Regions from separate parts of the Shewanella sp. SM69 genome, predicted to be linked through region 2. Evidence: riboswitches for the same ligand, from Rfam matches in the RefSeq annotation. Region 2 holds a riboswitch; the other holds the start of a gene.

Region 1 (8,146 bases), 160 kb from region 2:
TACTGATCCTTGGGTACACTAATACCCGCACTTTTAAGCGGCTGTTAGCACCTTTAGTCGGCGAGCTTATCAGCGCATCTTCGGCATCGAGATGTAAATCATGCAGATAAGGCAACACGCCTAAAACAGGTTTTTGAGTATAAGCTTCAAGCCAATCGAGCCCTGATTGCAACAGGCTAATATCACCACGGAAACGGTTGATCACAAAGCCCTTTACCCGCGCCTGTTCGGATTCTGATAACAAGGCCAAGGTCCCGACCAAATGGGCAAATACGCCACCTTTATCGATATCGGCAATGATAATCACAGGGCAATCCACAGCTTCGGCAAATCCCATGTTGGCAATATCACCTTCACGCAGATTGATCTCCGCTGGACTACCCGCGCCTTCCACCACTATGGTTTGATACTGGGCCGTCAATCGCTCGAAGGATTCCAGCACAGCGCCAAGCGCCATTGCCTTATAATCCTTAGATTTAGGCCCAAAAAAGGCCGAGGCTTCGAGTGTTGTCAGGGCTTTGCCATGAACGATAATTTGCGCGCCCGTGTCCGAGCTTGGTTTAAGCAGTATGGGATTAAAATCGGTATGGGGCTCAAGATAACAGGCCACGGCTTGCAAGGCCTGTGCGCGGCCAATCTCGCCGCCATCAATAGTGACAGCGCTATTGAGCGCCATATTTTGCGGCTTAAAGGGCGCAACCTTAATCCCCTGACGAGCGAGCAAACGACAAATGCCTGCGACTAAGGTGCTCTTGCCCGCATCCGATGTAGTGCCCTGCACCATCAAGACTGCCGCGCGCCGAGGTGAATTAACCGCAAGCGTATTAACTACAGGTGTGTCAGCGGTATCGAGTGCATTAGCACAGGCTGTGTTGTCTGTGTTTGGAGAGGACATAGGTTTAAAAGGCTTATTCTAGTTTGCAGTCATTAACATAACAGCTCAGTCTAAAAATCACTTAAGTATGCAACTTAAGCTTAAAACGTGGACTGAGCCCAAAGTCTAAAGTGGTTTCAATGCTAAGGGTAAACCGGCGACCACTAAGGTGACATTGTCCGCTAAGGTCGCCACGGCTTGATTTAACCAGCCTGCTTCATCGACAAATTGTCGGCTCAACTCACCTAAGGGCACTATGCCAGAACCGACTTCGTTACTGATCAAAATCACCACTCCCTCAAGCTCGACAAGGGAATCCACAAAAGCGGTTTTCTCGGCCTGCCAACTCGCATAAGCTTTATCGTCAGAGGTTGAATTGCCAAAGGTGGAAACGGCAAAGTCAGTCGCATTCCACTCAGTCGGCGCGGGTTCATCATCGATGTTAACGTTCGATGCAAGTAATTGATTCGTTAGCCAAAGGGTTAAACAGTCTACTAAAATCACTCGCCCAGGTTTTGCTAACCGTTTTAGCAGTGCAGTGAGGGCGAGCGACTCTTCAAACAATTGCCATTCGATACCATCGTCCGATCGTCCCGCTTGATGCTTGGCGATACGTGTCGCCATTTCATCATCTAGCGCCTGCGCCGTCGCCACATAGCAGGCATCGAAGCCGAGCGCAGTGTACTGACGCACTAAGGCTTCGCCGTAGCGGCTCTTACCGCTACGGGCGCCGCCTAGGACGAGGTGGATCACAGTATGTTACCCACAACGAGCAATACAAAATAACACACGATTTCAGATATTTGCTGCGCCGCGCCTAAGGTATCACCCGTGTAACCGCCAATCTGGCGTCTAAAAATCACTATGATCAAACGGCGCAGTCCTATCATCACCAATAGCAATGACAATGCCGCTAACCCCTTGAGGAATAACAGCACTAATACGCCGCTGGCGATCAGGATAAGCAGCTCATTAATGCCTTGATGTTGCGATAGCGGCTTAGACTTACTGGTCTCGTCATCGCGGACATATTTTTCACTAAAGATGATACTGGCTGATACCACACGGCTCACAGTATGCGCGACGATAAGTGCTGAACCCGCCACGACAGGATCGTACAGGGCCAACTCGACTAGCAACTGCCATTTCAGCAGCAAGGCCAACATCAGCGCCAGTGCGCCATAACTGCCAAGGCGCGAGTCTTTCATGATCCGCAGCTTGTCTTCAGCCGTCCAACCCCCGCCAAAACCGTCGAAGGTATCGGCGAGGCCATCCTCATGGAATCCGCCCGTGAGCAAGACACCAACCAACATAGCTAAAAGAACAGAAACGCCGGCGGGGAGCCAGTTCTGCGTCAGCCAAAACACTATGGCGCTTAACAAGCCGACCAGAAGACCGACGAGACCGAAATAACGGCTGGCCTTATTCAACTTATCGCTATCGACTTCGACCCACTTAGGCATAGGAATGCGGGTAAAATAGCCCATGGCAACTAAAAATAAATCTATCTCTTTGTGCCAGCTTTCGCGTTCTGACATAAAGCATCCTTAGTGAATTCACACTTGCTGCAAGGTTTAAAATTAAAACGGTTGGCTAAAAAGCTATTATTTTAAATAAGTAAAATAAGCGACTTAGCAGAGCACATCATACAACAGCCTCAATCCCCGCATCACTAAAACTCGCCATTTGATTGTAAAAATTTACTGAGGCTTGAATAAGCGGCAATGCCAACGCCGCACCCGTACCTTCGCCTAATCTCAGCCCTAGGGATAATAAAGGTTTAGCCTGCAAAAATTCTAACATTCGCAGATGACCTTGCTCATCGGATTGATGGGCAAAAATCAAATAATCACGCACATTGGGGGCGATTTGCACCGCGACTAATGCCGCCGCTGTCGCGATAAAACCGTCCACGACCACCAGCATTTTACGTTCAGCGGCAGCTAACATAGCCCCCGTCATCTGCACAATTTCAAAGCCTCCTAGGCAAGCTAACACTGACTTAGGCCCAGTTAAGGCGCTTTGATGCAGCAATAACGCGAGCTCAATCAGCATCAATTTACGTTCTAAGGTTTCGCTATTAATGCCCGTACCACGGCCGACACAATCAATCACATCCAGCTGCATAATCGCCGCCATAATGGCCGCAGCAGAGGAGGTATTGCCTATGCCCATTTCGCCAAAGGCGACTAAGTTACAACCCGCTTGATGGTGACGTTCAATCAAATCGCGCGCCATAGCAAAGCCTTTATCGACGGTTTCAAGCGCCATTGCTGGCTCTAAATGGATTGCACCCGTTCCAGCACCAAGACGTTGTTCAATAATGCCTTCAACCCCTTCAACTGGCGTTAAAATACCGCAATCGATCACTTCGAGCTTAAAGCCCACCTGCCGACAAAAAACGTTAATCGCCGCGCCGCCATGGGCAAAGTTTTGCACCATTTGGTGAGTCACTTCGCTAGGGGCAATCGACACACCTTCTGCGGCAATGCCATGATCCCCCGCAAACACTAACATGGTTGGATGGACTATTTTGAGCACATCCGTTTGTGGCTGCTCCGTTTGTTGCAAATCAGTCGCTTGCACGCGGGCAATCTGCAAGGCTAAGGATTCGAGCTGACCTAAGGCACCGGGCGGCTTAGTCTTAAGATCAATTTTCTGCAGAATCACCAGATCCTGCGCTTTACTCACAGGGCTTATTTGAAAAGACACGGCTGACTGAGACATCCACACTCCACTTTGTAATCTACATTAAATAACCACAACGCATCCCGCGTCTATGACGAACATGTCCAATTGTGCATTTCCAATCGCGGGTGGGATATCAACAGAAATACTGATTATCCCGCCAGCCTGCACTTACGACATGACTCTAGGATGACGACTTAACTCTGGGTTTACGTCCTGACTAGGTGCCTACGGCATGACCTTGTATTTACGGCATGACCCTACGCTTACGCAAAATCAGCAAAAAGAACATACTACCTATGGCGGCCGTGATAATGCCCACGGGCAACTCTTGATTACCCAATAAACAGCGCGCTAATACATCAATCCACACCATAAATAAGCCGCCCACCAGCGCCGTTAATAAAATCGGCTGACGACCGGGAAACAGCATGCGTACTGTATGGGGGATCATTAACCCGACAAAACCGATACCGCCACAGGTAGCCACCAAAATAGCGGTAATCAAGGAGCAGAGCAGCAACATATTGAGCCGCAGCTTAGGCACATTCACCCCTAAGGTATGCGCCGTTTCATCCCCCGCCTGCAACGCCATGATCTGCCGTTTCATGCCTAAAATAATGAATAAACTCGCACCAATCACCAGTGTCGGCAGTACTAACAAGGACCAACTGGCCTTAGCGAAACTGCCTAAACTCCAAAACAGCACAGAGGCTGTCGCCTGCGGACTAGCGAAATACAGCAGCAGACTCGTTAATGCGCCGAACATAAAGGAGGTCGCCACACCAGAGAGCAACATGCGCTCCACTTGGCTATTAAGCCCAAGCCCAGACAAGGCAAGCACTATTAGCACCGACAAACTCGCGCCAATAAAAGCGCCCAAGGGCAAGCTAAACCAAAGTAATCCAGACAAGGCACCCGAACCGCTAAAAAGCCCAGAATGTGCCGCCATGCCCGCATTATCAAAAAATCCAGAGCCAGTGAATAAGGTCAACATCACCACAGCGCCAAAGGACGCGCCAGAGCTAATGCCAAACAAATAGGGATCGGCGAGCGGATTGCGAGTCACGGTTTGCAACACACTGCCCGCCAGTGACAAACCCGCTCCCGCCACAAAAGCCAGTAAAATGCGCGGCAACCTGAGCTCCATCACAATGCGCTCAGTCATGCCATTGGCTTGAGTGAGGTTCGTCGCTTTATTGATAAATACTTGAATAACATCCGTAAAACTGATGTTCGCCGCACCAAAACTCGTCGCGGCAATAGGCGTTATCAAAGTGATGATACCTAATACGAGCAGCATCAGTTGTTGTCTCGTCAACGGTGTCACGATACGCCCCAAATATGAGATGAAATATTTTTTACTCCCCAGAGTCATCCGCCCTCGCCTCGCTCATTCAGGCCATTATCTACATGGTGATAACCATAAAAATAGCTGATTAAGGGCTTTTTATGTTGTGGATGGGGCGATACCTGAGCACACACGCCAAACACATCGCCAATTCGCGCCTCGGTTAATACTTCGGTTGGCGTCCCCATAGCGCTGACTTCCCCGTTATGGATCAACAGCAAACTGTCGCACAGGGCACTGGCTAAATTAAGATCATGAATAGAGGCAATCACGCTGATGCCAAGGCTACGCACCAATTCGAGGATTTGAATTTGATAGCGCACATCGAGGTGGTTCGTTGGCTCATCGAGGATTAAAAGCTGCGGCTGCTGCACTATGGCGCGGGCAATCAAGGCGCGTTGCTTTTCACCGCCAGATAAGTGCTCATATTGTTGGTGCATCTTATGGCTCAAGCCGACTTTCTCTAAAGCCTTAGCAATACGCTCAATATCACAGCTCGAATTGGTATCGAACATACCCTTGTGGGGCGTTAAGCCCATGCTGACCAATTGCTCTGTGGTGAGGTCAAAATAGTGCGGTGTATCCTGCTGCACTACGGCAACGCGACAGGCAAACGCCTTGGGTGACAAGCGCTCAATATCTTGATCAAAAAGGGTAATTTTGCCCTGAGTCGGGCGAACAAACCGATACAAACAGCGCAACAAGCTAGACTTGCCCGCACCGTTAGGGCCAATCAGCCCCAGCATCTGCCCCGTTGGCAGCGTAAAGTTAATATCGGAAAGTATGGTTTTGCCATCGATACACCAGCTCAACTGGCTCACATTGAGCGCGACTGACGGGCTCAATGACGGGTTAGTGTCATTCACGGGGCTGTTAGTTTGGATTGCGGAAAGTTTCACCTAAGCGGCGCTCCTATCGAGTCCAAACCTGTATAAAAAAAGGTTGTGCACATTGTCATCTGCTCCCTCGAGTCACCCGCTCGAGAACTAAGGCTGCACGCAGCGATAACAGAAATAGGCAGGTCTCCTGACTTGTAGAAAAGAAGGAGCTAGGCTCTAGAATCTAGAATCTAGGTGCTTCTTTAAACTACTCACAGTTGCGGGCACAGTTCGGGCTGACTGACGAGCAGCTCCCCGATTCCCTATTATGTTTGGGTTGATATGCTCTTTGTTAACAACGCCACTGTGAATTAAAACAACGGAGCGATTCGAACAAAGAGAGTCTATTCCCAACACCTATTTCTGCGACGTTATCACTCATTGCGCATGTAATACGCTATCTCGTTCAAACGTCAGGGAAAAGCATTATCCTACATCTATCCCATTAGGCAATGCTGTTTAAATCAGAATATTTTCATGTCAGCTTATTCTCGCCAAACGATCACGCCTAAACCATAACTCCTAGGTCGTGAAATAAGGCCTCAACACCTGCGCCCACTCGGCCAATCTAAACGCCAATAGCAGGCACCCTGTTCATCTTGCAGCACATTAACGCTCACCACGGCCGCCACGGGTAAATCGAGTTGACTATAAAACCCCACCGCCCGTTCAACCCCTAAGGCACGCGACATTAAATGACGGATCACCCCGCCGTGGCTCACGACCCACACTTGAGTGGTTGGCATATTGTCAGCGGTTTCATTAATGGCACTGTTTTCATTACCCATTTTATGTGAGTCAAGGGTCAATCGTTCAAACTCGGCGGCGAGTATCTGGTCAATCGTCCCATTCACCCGCGACTCAAAACTTGCCATAGTTTCACCATTAGGCGGCGGAGTTTGCCAAGGATTTTGCCAATACGCCGCTAAGTGTTCGCCCTCTTGTTGATACAGTTCATCGAGCCGACAACCATCCCAATCACCAAAATCAATTTCCTGTAAACCCGACAAACACTGCGCCTGCAATGGCCTTGACTCAGATATCAGTGCTGCCGTCGAATGCAGCTCGGCGGCGAAAGCGTGGGCAAAATCGGCGCAGCGGCGTGAAGTCGAGCTATAAATCGCGCTACACACGCTGGCCTGTGACTCAACTGCTGCCGACATTTGTTGCCAACCCTTTTTACTCAAAGGCACATCCACACGGCCGCGTAAAATGGCGCCGCCTTCGCACTCACCGTGGCGTAACAATAACAATCGAACTTGTTTCATATATGCCTTTTTAGTTAGGGACTAGATGCTAGGAACTCAAGCCGAGGGCCTAAATTCTAGATTCTCGATTCTCGCTCCTAATGCCTTTGACTTTCATCTTGCCCTGACAATCATAAGTCGCGTATTATGGACGTCTATACGTTTAAATGTCCAAAACAAATTTTTAAGAACAAGTATTCAAAAAATGTCGGCAGACGACAATAAAATGCACTTAGCATAACAATGGCCGATTTTTGGACTTAACTTAGCTGTATTTAAGGTAATTATTTATGACGATACCCTCAACCAAAGCCAGCCAAATATTAGCAGACATTCGCAAACAGCTTGCAGAGCGCATTCTGATCTTAGACGGTGCCATGGGCACTATGATCCAAGGCTACAAGCTGGAAGAAGAGGACTATCGCGGCGAACGCTTTAAAGATTGGCACACTGACGTCAAAGGCAACAACGATTTATTGGTCTTGTCACAGCCTCACATCATCAAACAAATTCACACCGACTACTTAAACGCCGGTGCCGACATCATTGAAACCAACACTTTTAACGCTACTACTATCGCCATGGCCGACTACGACATGCAGTCGCTGTCCGCCGAAATTAACTTAGTCGGCGCGCGCCTCGCCCGTGAAGCCTGTGATGAAGCCTTTGCTGCCACAGGCATTCCACGCTACGTCGCCGGTGTGTTAGGCCCCACTAACCGTACGTGTTCGATTAGCCCTGATGTGAACGACCCTGGCTATCGCAACGTCAGCTTCGATGAGTTAGTGACTGCTTACAAAGAATCCACTAAGGCACTGATTGAAGGCGGCGCGGATATCATTATGGTCGAGACCATATTCGATACCTTAAACGCCAAAGCCGCGCTGTTTGCGATTGAATCGGTATTTGATGACTTATTCGGTCAGCATTCAAAAGACAGATTGCCGATCATGATTTCGGGCACCATTACCGATGCCTCTGGCCGCACACTGACAGGCCAAACGACCGAAGCCTTTTACAATTCCCTTCGCCATATCAAGCCCTTATCTATCGGTCTTAACTGTGCACTTGGGCCAAAAGAGCTGCGCCCGTACGTCGAAGAATTATC
Region 2 (8,146 bases):
ATGAGCGCAATAGCGTCGTCATGGCCGGGATCGCAATCCAGAATAATAGTGCGAGTCATACTGTTACTCCTTTAAACAGCGGTGATGGGGGCTTAGAATAGCATGCCATCAGTTAGGCGCTAGCCTGTGTAGGGGACTTGCAGAGTAAACTGTGAGCATTTTCGTCTTTTTATCAACAAGCTGCTAGAATTCTGCCCATTTTTGACATTAGGCGATGTTAGGTAAATCCATTCTCGCTCTGTCCGCTGCACAACATTGAATGACATCTCCAAGCAAATATAAGGAAATAAGTAATGCTCACTTATCGAATCACTTGGCCTAAGGCTTTACTCGCGGGCATGGTTGCCATGCAGATCTCTGGCTGTAGCGATCCTCAGCCTATGGCCGTTGTGGAAAGTAATAACGAGTCATTGCTGCAGTTTGATAACGGCAAATTGCTCCAACTTAAGGAAAATCCGAGTCCACAGTATCGCCATATTCCCTGTGATTTACCCGCAGTCGAGACTGTGGTCACCAACAGTTCGGCCTTTGCGGCGTTAACTAAATCCGGTGAGGTGATCACTTGGGGTGACAGTTATGCTGGCGGTGATAGCCGGGAGGTGACGGAGCAGCTTAAGCAAGTTAAGCAAATCGTCCCAGTCAAGGACGGGTTTGCCGCGCTACGTCAAGATGGCACTGTGGTTTACTGGGGTAATGTAGGGAAATTGAGCCTCGACAAAGCCCTGCAAAACCGCATGACCAATATTACCAAGTTGTTCGCTAATCAAGAGGCCATTGCGGCCCTTGATGCTAATGGCAAGGTACACACTTGGGGTTATGGCCCCTACGGCGGCAATAGCTTACATGTGCAGGATCAATTAGTTGATGTTGTCGATATCTTTGCCAGAGGACGCAGTTTTGTCGCCCTCAAAAAAGAGGGCAGTGCTGTGATTTGGGGGCAGGTTGAAGAGTCGACCAATATGAAAAAGTTACTCCCGCAGCTTACGGATGTAGCGAAGATCGAATATTTTCAACACACCTATGCCGCCTTGAAAAAGGACGGCACTGTGGTGAGTTGGGGTTGGCGCAGTGATGCTTACTCGATCCGCAGCGCCTTAAAGGATGTGGCGAGTATGACGGCAAACAATTGTGCCTTTGCGATTTTAAGTCCTACGGGGGATGCGCATTTTTGGGGCGATGGGATTAACTGTGGTGTCGATTGGATTAAAAAAACCAATATCACAGGGGTAAAAGAGATTATCAGTGTCGGCTTAGGGTTTTTATTACTGCGGGATAAGGCGGTGCCGCAAATTGTGGCCGACGATACTGATTACGCTCATATGTTTGGGTTTCACTATGCTCAAGAGATTCTTGATAAATATTGGCAGGAAGGCAGCATCATTACTCAAGGGCCAGCCTCCTTTGTGTTTACGCGTCCCGATGGCAAAGTGGTGCCCGTTGGTTATCGCGCCAACCGTGATAATGTGGAAAAGTTAATGGCACGTATTCCGCGCCTCACTTGGTTAAATGGTGCAAATGACGGTTATGTTGGCATCAGCGAAAAGGGGGAGTTGGTCTCTTGGTCGATGAATTTGCCCATGTTCGACAAGTCGCCAGTGCAACCTGCTGACTCGTTAGTGATTAAACCGCTGGATTTGACCCCCGCTGCCCAATGCGAAACCCCTGAGCAGCGTCAGGCGATTTTGAGCAAAGACAGACCAAAACCTGCGGCAAAAAACTGGGATGGTGTTTTCTAGCTTATGTGAGTTTTCTCGCTCACTTGAGATTAATGGACTTTCATCCGTATAGACGTCTATAATGCGCGCGCTCAGGTCTGATATGTCCTGAGCCTTGTTGGGCGTTAACAGGTTGTACGCCCTTTGAACCTAATTTTGAGTCAACCTTCTGTGGTGCTTGCGTGCGAAAGCCGCGAGATAATCGGAAAGCCAGTGAAATTCTGGCACTGCCCCCGCAACGGTAAAAGGTGAGAGAGGACCGCGTTTGATTGGTGAGTTCAAGACTGAACCCGAAAGTCAGAATGTCAAAGGTCAGTCTCGCGTTAATCCAATTTTTAAGGGATTAACATAGCCTAAGTCCGGAGACCGGCCCTAAAGGTGTTTTTGAGATTTCGGTGGGCAGATCTCAAAATGCGATAATCACCGTCAGTATTTACGACTGAATTAACGGTATCGTGGCGTCAATGCCCCGTTTTCCTTGCAGGAGTTAAAGGTAAAATGGGAACAAATCCAACAAAAATCGCGCTGCTGATCGGCAGCCTTTGCAGTTTTTCAATTATCGCGCCCGCTGTGGCGGCTGACGATACCAGCACAGCTAAAGTCGACGAGCATCTTGTCGTGATCGGCCGCTCTGATAAGACCCCGTTAAATATTGCTGCCAATGTGAATGTGATTGATGCTGCGGCTATTGAAATGAGTGGCGCGACTAATTTGACCGACATCTTACGTGGTCAAAGCGGTATTCAAATTTCGGATAACAATATTGGAACTAGCTTTGCGATGCGCGGTTTTAGCGCCAGCACTGCCGTTAATAACACACTGATTTTACTTGATGGTCGTCGTCTCAATAATATCGATATCGCCGCGCCTAGCCTTAATGCCATTCCGCTTAATCAAGTGGATCGTATTGAAATTTTATCGGGTAGTGCGGGTGTACTTTATGGCGATCAAGCCGTGGGCGGGGTGATTAATATTGTCACTAAGTCCCCTGAAAATACTGGCGGCAGCGTGCAGTTATCTGGCGGTAGCTTTGATACTTATGAAGGTCGTGGTGATGTGTCTGGCGCGATCAACAAAGATTGGCGTTACTTTTTCACCGGTAGTTACAACCAAGGTGATAACTATCGCCAGCATAATGCCAACGAAACCGGCTCTATTCTTGGCCGCATTCAATATAAAACAGCCACAGACTCGTTCTTTGTTGAAACCAGCTACTACGATAACGATCGTGAAAATCCGGGCTCGCTTACTGAAAAGCAATTTAAAGACGATCCTCGTGCTTCATCAAATAAGGTAGAGTATGCCCACGAGATGACCACTGCGGCGCGAACGGGTTACCAGCATCAGCTTAATCAAAACTGGGCGCTGGCGGCGGATTTAGATTACAGCGATACCTTAGTGTCTTCTCTTAATTGGGGGGCGAACAGCCATAACACACGCTCACTGTTAATGTTTAGCCCTAAAGCGTTAGCGAATTACAGCACGCGTCAAGGCGAGCTAAACCTAGTCACAGGTTTAGACATCAGCCGTGGCAAGGCTGATTTTGACACTATGGCGCGCAGTAATGTGCAGCAAATGCAAAGCGCCTATCTACAAGCTACAGTGCCTTTAAGCCATACTTTAAGTTACGTTGTGGGTGGCCGTTATGCGCGGGTGACCGATGAGTTAGTCGATGGCAATGTCTATCCTAATGGCATGGATTTAGACGAAAATGCCCACGCATTCGAACTGGGTTTAAATTACCGCCCAACTGCGGAGCACAGACTCTATGTGCGCGCCGATGATAACTTCCGTTTTGCCAAAGTGGATGAGCAAGCTTATACATCGCCGGGCGTATTTGGCTTAAAGCCGCAAACTGGCCGTTCCTATGAGGCGGGTTGGGATTGGGCTGTCGCTAGTCAAACCCTGCGAGTCAGCCTATATCGTCTCGATTTAGAGGATGAAATTGTTTATGACTCGAGTGCAGTTAAACCCATAGGTGGTAATTTCAACGGTGCAAACGTCAATGCCGACGCTTCTCGTCGTTATGGCGCGGGTGCCGATTGGGATTGGCAGATCACTAAAGCGCTGCAGCTAGGGCTGGAATATAACTATACCGACGCCGAATTTACCGATGGTGCTAACGATGGCAAAGAGCTGTCTTGGGTGGCAAAACACACGGGACGCGGTTATGTCAGCATGGATTTTGCTGAGCATTTCCAAGTATTTGCCGAAGCTATCTACACGGGTGATCGTTTTATCGAAGGCGATAACGCTAATCAAGGTGATAAGCTAGCAAGTTACGTGCTTGGTAATTTAGCCTTGAATTATAATCGTGATGCTTGGCTTGCCAGTCTGCGTATCGATAATGTATTCGATAAAGATTATGTCAGTGCTGGTTATTACGGTGGCGATTGGGGGGATAGTTACTATTCTGGTCGAGGCCGTGATATCCGTTTCACTGTGGGCTACCGCTTCTAAATATTAATGAGCTATTTAATAACAAAGCCAGACTCAGTCTGGCTTTTTATTTTTTACGCTGAGTTCAAAGAATAAATCTTAAAATAGGTATAGTCTTGAATATCGTTTTAGTAGAGTGGTTTAATTGTCGTTATCTATAGTGTTAGCGGGCAGTCATTACTAAATAGGAGTAATTTATATTTTACTCTGCTGTTTATGGCTGAAATTCTTAGTATTTTAGGTATGATGTGAGCTGTAACCGAATCATCTTATTGTTAATAAACAGGTGTAAAGTGTCTTATGACTGATCTTGAGCAACAGGTTTTTACTCAAGTTAGAGCTATCATAGCGAACGAAGAGCAAGTGATTGGCCGCCGAGGAATTCTAATTCCACTCAAAAAAGCGATCCTTGCTGAAGGCGACATTCGTAATGTGATTGACATTATCTCGAGCGATCCCGCATTGGCAGCGCACATGCTTATGCGCAGTAATTCCGCACAGGCTGCTGTAGTGGAAAATCACAAAACTCGTTCGTTGAAAGAAGCTTTGATCCGCTTAGGTCAAGTTAATATCTATCGCTACGCCTTTACGTTCTATTTAAAAGAACGCCTCGATGAACTGCCACAGCCCTATAAAAAGTTGGTCCAAGGTTATTGGAAGCTGACTGAAGATATTGCAACGGATGCGGTAGATAGCTTAGCGGATATGGAAGGTGTGGAGGTTGATGCTGACGAAGTACAAACCTTAGCTCTGTTCAGTGTGTTCGGCCAAATTATCGCACTGACCGCATTTGCCTATTTAAATGCTAATGCCGAACAGTCATTTCCTTTAAGTGTGATTAAGTCATTGATTGATAATCAACAACAGACCTTAACCATCGAAGCGTTCGAGGCGTTAGATCTCGATCAGGATCTGCGTCAAGAATTTATGATCGCCCATAATTTGCGTCAGACCCGTAATCCTAATTCATCAGGGTTGATACTGCGCCGTGTCTTGTCTATGCGTGGATTGTTGATGAATCCGCTGTAATTTGTCGATGCTATGAAATAGTCATTTGACTCAATAAACAAGCCTGCATTCGCAGGCTTTTTACTCTATGTCACCCGCATTAATTCGTCTTCTGCTGGCGGGATAAACCTTCCCTCGCCACCAGTTGTAACCAATTTTGGATCAATGCAGAGTTAGCACTGTGGCGGCGATAGGCACCAAATAGCGGTCGTTTCAGACCTTCTTGGCCGAGTTTTACCGTAGCGAGACTCAGTCCATGTCCTTCATTAATCGACCAGCTTGGCAGTGCGGCTATGCCGTCTTTACAGGCGATGCGTTGCAATAACATCATTGTTAAATCACAGGTTTTTTGCTCGCCCGCCTCTATGCCCGCAGGCTCTAAAAAGTGGCGATAAATATCTAAACGCGTCAACGGCACTGGATAACTGATAATAGGCAAGTGTGCTAATTGCTTAGGGGTGACATAGGCTTCTTTTGCTAAGGGATGATCTTTTGCAACCACTAATTTCACTTCAAAATCAAACAAATGCTGGTAGGCGAGTGAATGCCCAGGCACAGGATCTGAGGTTAATACAATATCCAGTTCACCCATTTCTAAGGCATTGAGCGAGTCGAACAGGTGACGGCTCGACAAGTCTAACTCGGCAGTTGGATGATCTTGCCTAAATTGTTCCATTACAGGCATTAACCAGCGAAAACAGCTATGGCACTCAATGCCGACTCGCAACTGATTAGTTTCGGTTTCCAGCCCATTCTTCAAATCTGTCTCGGTTTCTAACACCTTAGGCAAAATCTCTTCGGCCAGATGCAACAGGCGTGCACCTTCTTGGGTGAATGACAGTGGCTTACTCTTACGCACAAAAATGGGCGAGTTAATCCTTTGCTCCAACTCCTTAATCTGGTGGGAGAGGGCGGATTGAGTGACAAAACGTTTTTTGGCTGCGCCCGCCAAACTGCCGCTTTCTTTCAGGGCCATTAAGGTTCGCAGGTGTCTTAGTTCGATCATGTTCACTCCAAGTGAATTTCGCTCATGTTGTGCTTGAAATCAATTCGGTTGCTGGCATAGAGACTAACACAATAAACTTCTAGACGTCCAGACGCCCATTGTTATTTATCAGGCTGAAGTGCTGAAAAGTGCCAAGAGAAAACAATCTGGTGGGTGTAAGTGCCGAATATGGCTTATCTCAAATAAAGGAAGATAGAGTATGCAATTAAATAGTCTTGGGTTTCCCCGTATTGGGCGTCGTCGTGAATTGAAATTTGCCTTAGAAAAATACTGGCGTGGTGAGAGCACTCAGGTGGAATTACGTGAAGTGGCGAGTGAACTTCGCCGCACCCATTGGCAGTGGCAAGCTGCTGCGGGCATTGAGCAAGTTCCCGTAGGTGATTTTGCCTTTTATGATCAAGTGCTGACCTTAAGCGCGACTTTAAATGCCATTCCTGAGCGTCATCGTGGTGAAGGGACAATCGATCTCGATACTTTATTCCGTGTTGCCCGCGGCAGAGCGCCAACGGGCCAAGATGCGCCTGCCTCTGAAATGACCAAGTATTTCAATACTAACTATCACTACCTGGTACCTGAGCTCAGCCAAAACCAAGAGTTTTCGATTGCCTATGAGCAGTTCTTTGATGAAGTCAGCGAAGCGCAGTCCTTAGGTTATAAAGCAAAACCTGTGCTACTCGGCCCTGTTAGCTACTTGTACCTAGCTAAAACCGTGGGCCAAGAGTTTGATAAGTTAAGCTTATTACCCAATTTATTAACTGCTTATGCTGACATTTTGGCGCGTTTTGCTGCTCAGGGTGTGCAATGGGTACAGCTCGATGAGCCCATTCTAGCATTGGAGTTAGATGGCGAATGGCAAGCGGCGATCACTGAGGCGTATCAAGCCCTCAGCACTGCGAAGGTGAAGATCCTTCTTACCAGTTATTACGGCGGTATCGCACACCATCAAGCGCTGGTATCGGCCTTGCCAGTCGCGGGGTTGCATGTCGATTTAGTCACAGCGCCGGATCAATTGGCAGTCTTTGCCAATGCGCTTGGTCAAGATCAAATTCTGTCGGCGGGTGTGGTCAATGGTCGCAACGTGTGGGCGGCAGAGGCGGATTTGATTGCCGAACGCATAGGCGCGGTGGCCCGTGATCTCGGAGATCGCTTGTGGATCGGTACTTCTTGCTCACTCCTGCATAGCCCTGTGGATTTAGAGGTGGAAGCCACGCTTGAGCCCGCGCTGCGTCAACAACTCGCGTTTGCGAAGCAAAAATTACTCGAACTGGCCAATGTGCGCCAATTGCTACTGGCACCTGAATCGGCCGCGGCAAAAGAGATTGTGCAAACCTGTTTGGCACGCCGTGAGGCGAAAGCGCAGGCCGCCGACAGTCAAGTGATTGCCCGCGTTGCCGCGTTGACATCTGCCGATTATGAGCGCGTCAGTGATTTCAGCGTACGCCAAGCAGTGCAGCAGCAGAAATACCGTTTACCTCTGTTGCCGACCACCACCATTGGCTCCTTCCCACAAACACCTGCAATCCGTGGACTACGCAGTCGTTGGCGCAAGGGCGATCTGAGTGATGCACAATATACAGAGCAATTACAACAAGTCACCCGCGATACTATCGACCGCCAGCTTAAACTCGGTATCGATGTACTGGTTCATGGTGAGGCCGAGCGCAACGATATGGTGGAATACTTTGGTGAGCAGCTTGCGGGCGTTGGCTTTACCAAAAATGGTTGGGTGCAAAGTTATGGCTCACGCTGTGTTAAGCCGCCGTTGATCTATGGTGATGTCAGTCGTCCAAAGGCGATGACGGTCGATTGGGCCGAGTTTGCCCAAAGTCTCACCGACAAGCCTGTAAAAGGCATGCTGACTGGCCCAGTGACGATTCTGCATTGGTCATTCGCCCGTGAAGATATCGGCCGCGATGTGATTGCGACTCAGCTGGCGCTGGCGATCCGTGATGAAGTGGTGGATTTACAAAATGCAGGT

What was found. Region 2 has a riboswitch for cobalamin ahead of L5M37_RS08335 (TonB-dependent receptor). Riboswitches for the same ligand answer to the same signal wherever they lie in the genome.
Region 1: it holds a riboswitch for cobalamin, as region 2 does, so the genes downstream of both, L5M37_RS07715 (ABC transporter ATP-binding protein) here and L5M37_RS08335 (TonB-dependent receptor) in region 2, are expected to answer to the same signal.

What each region holds. Positions count from the first base shown of each region.
Region 1 covers NZ_JAKKRV010000004.1:48,627-56,772, forward strand. The annotation lists gene L5M37_RS07690 (cobyric acid synthase) at 1-895, opposite strand, end outside; gene cobU (bifunctional adenosylcobinamide kinase/adenosylcobinamide-phosphate guanylyltransferase) at 1,001-1,627, opposite strand; gene L5M37_RS07700 (adenosylcobinamide-GDP ribazoletransferase) at 1,624-2,412, opposite strand; gene cobT (nicotinate-nucleotide--dimethylbenzimidazole phosphoribosyltransferase) at 2,519-3,601, opposite strand; gene L5M37_RS07710 (FecCD family ABC transporter permease) at 3,810-4,940, opposite strand; gene L5M37_RS07715 (ABC transporter ATP-binding protein) at 4,937-5,812, opposite strand; cobalamin riboswitch at 5,912-6,112, opposite strand; gene L5M37_RS07720 (histidine phosphatase family protein) at 6,334-7,059, opposite strand; gene metH (methionine synthase) at 7,329-8,146, shown strand, end outside.
Region 2 covers NZ_JAKKRV010000004.1:208,189-216,334, reverse strand. The annotation lists gene rihA (pyrimidine-specific ribonucleoside hydrolase RihA) at 1-59, opposite strand, end outside; gene L5M37_RS08340 (hypothetical protein) at 294-1,736, shown strand; cobalamin riboswitch at 1,871-2,105, shown strand; gene L5M37_RS08335 (TonB-dependent receptor) at 2,214-4,175, shown strand; gene L5M37_RS08330 (HDOD domain-containing protein) at 4,455-5,183, shown strand; gene L5M37_RS08325 (LysR family transcriptional regulator) at 5,263-6,168, opposite strand; gene metE (5-methyltetrahydropteroyltriglutamate--homocysteine S-methyltransferase) at 6,368-8,146, shown strand, end outside.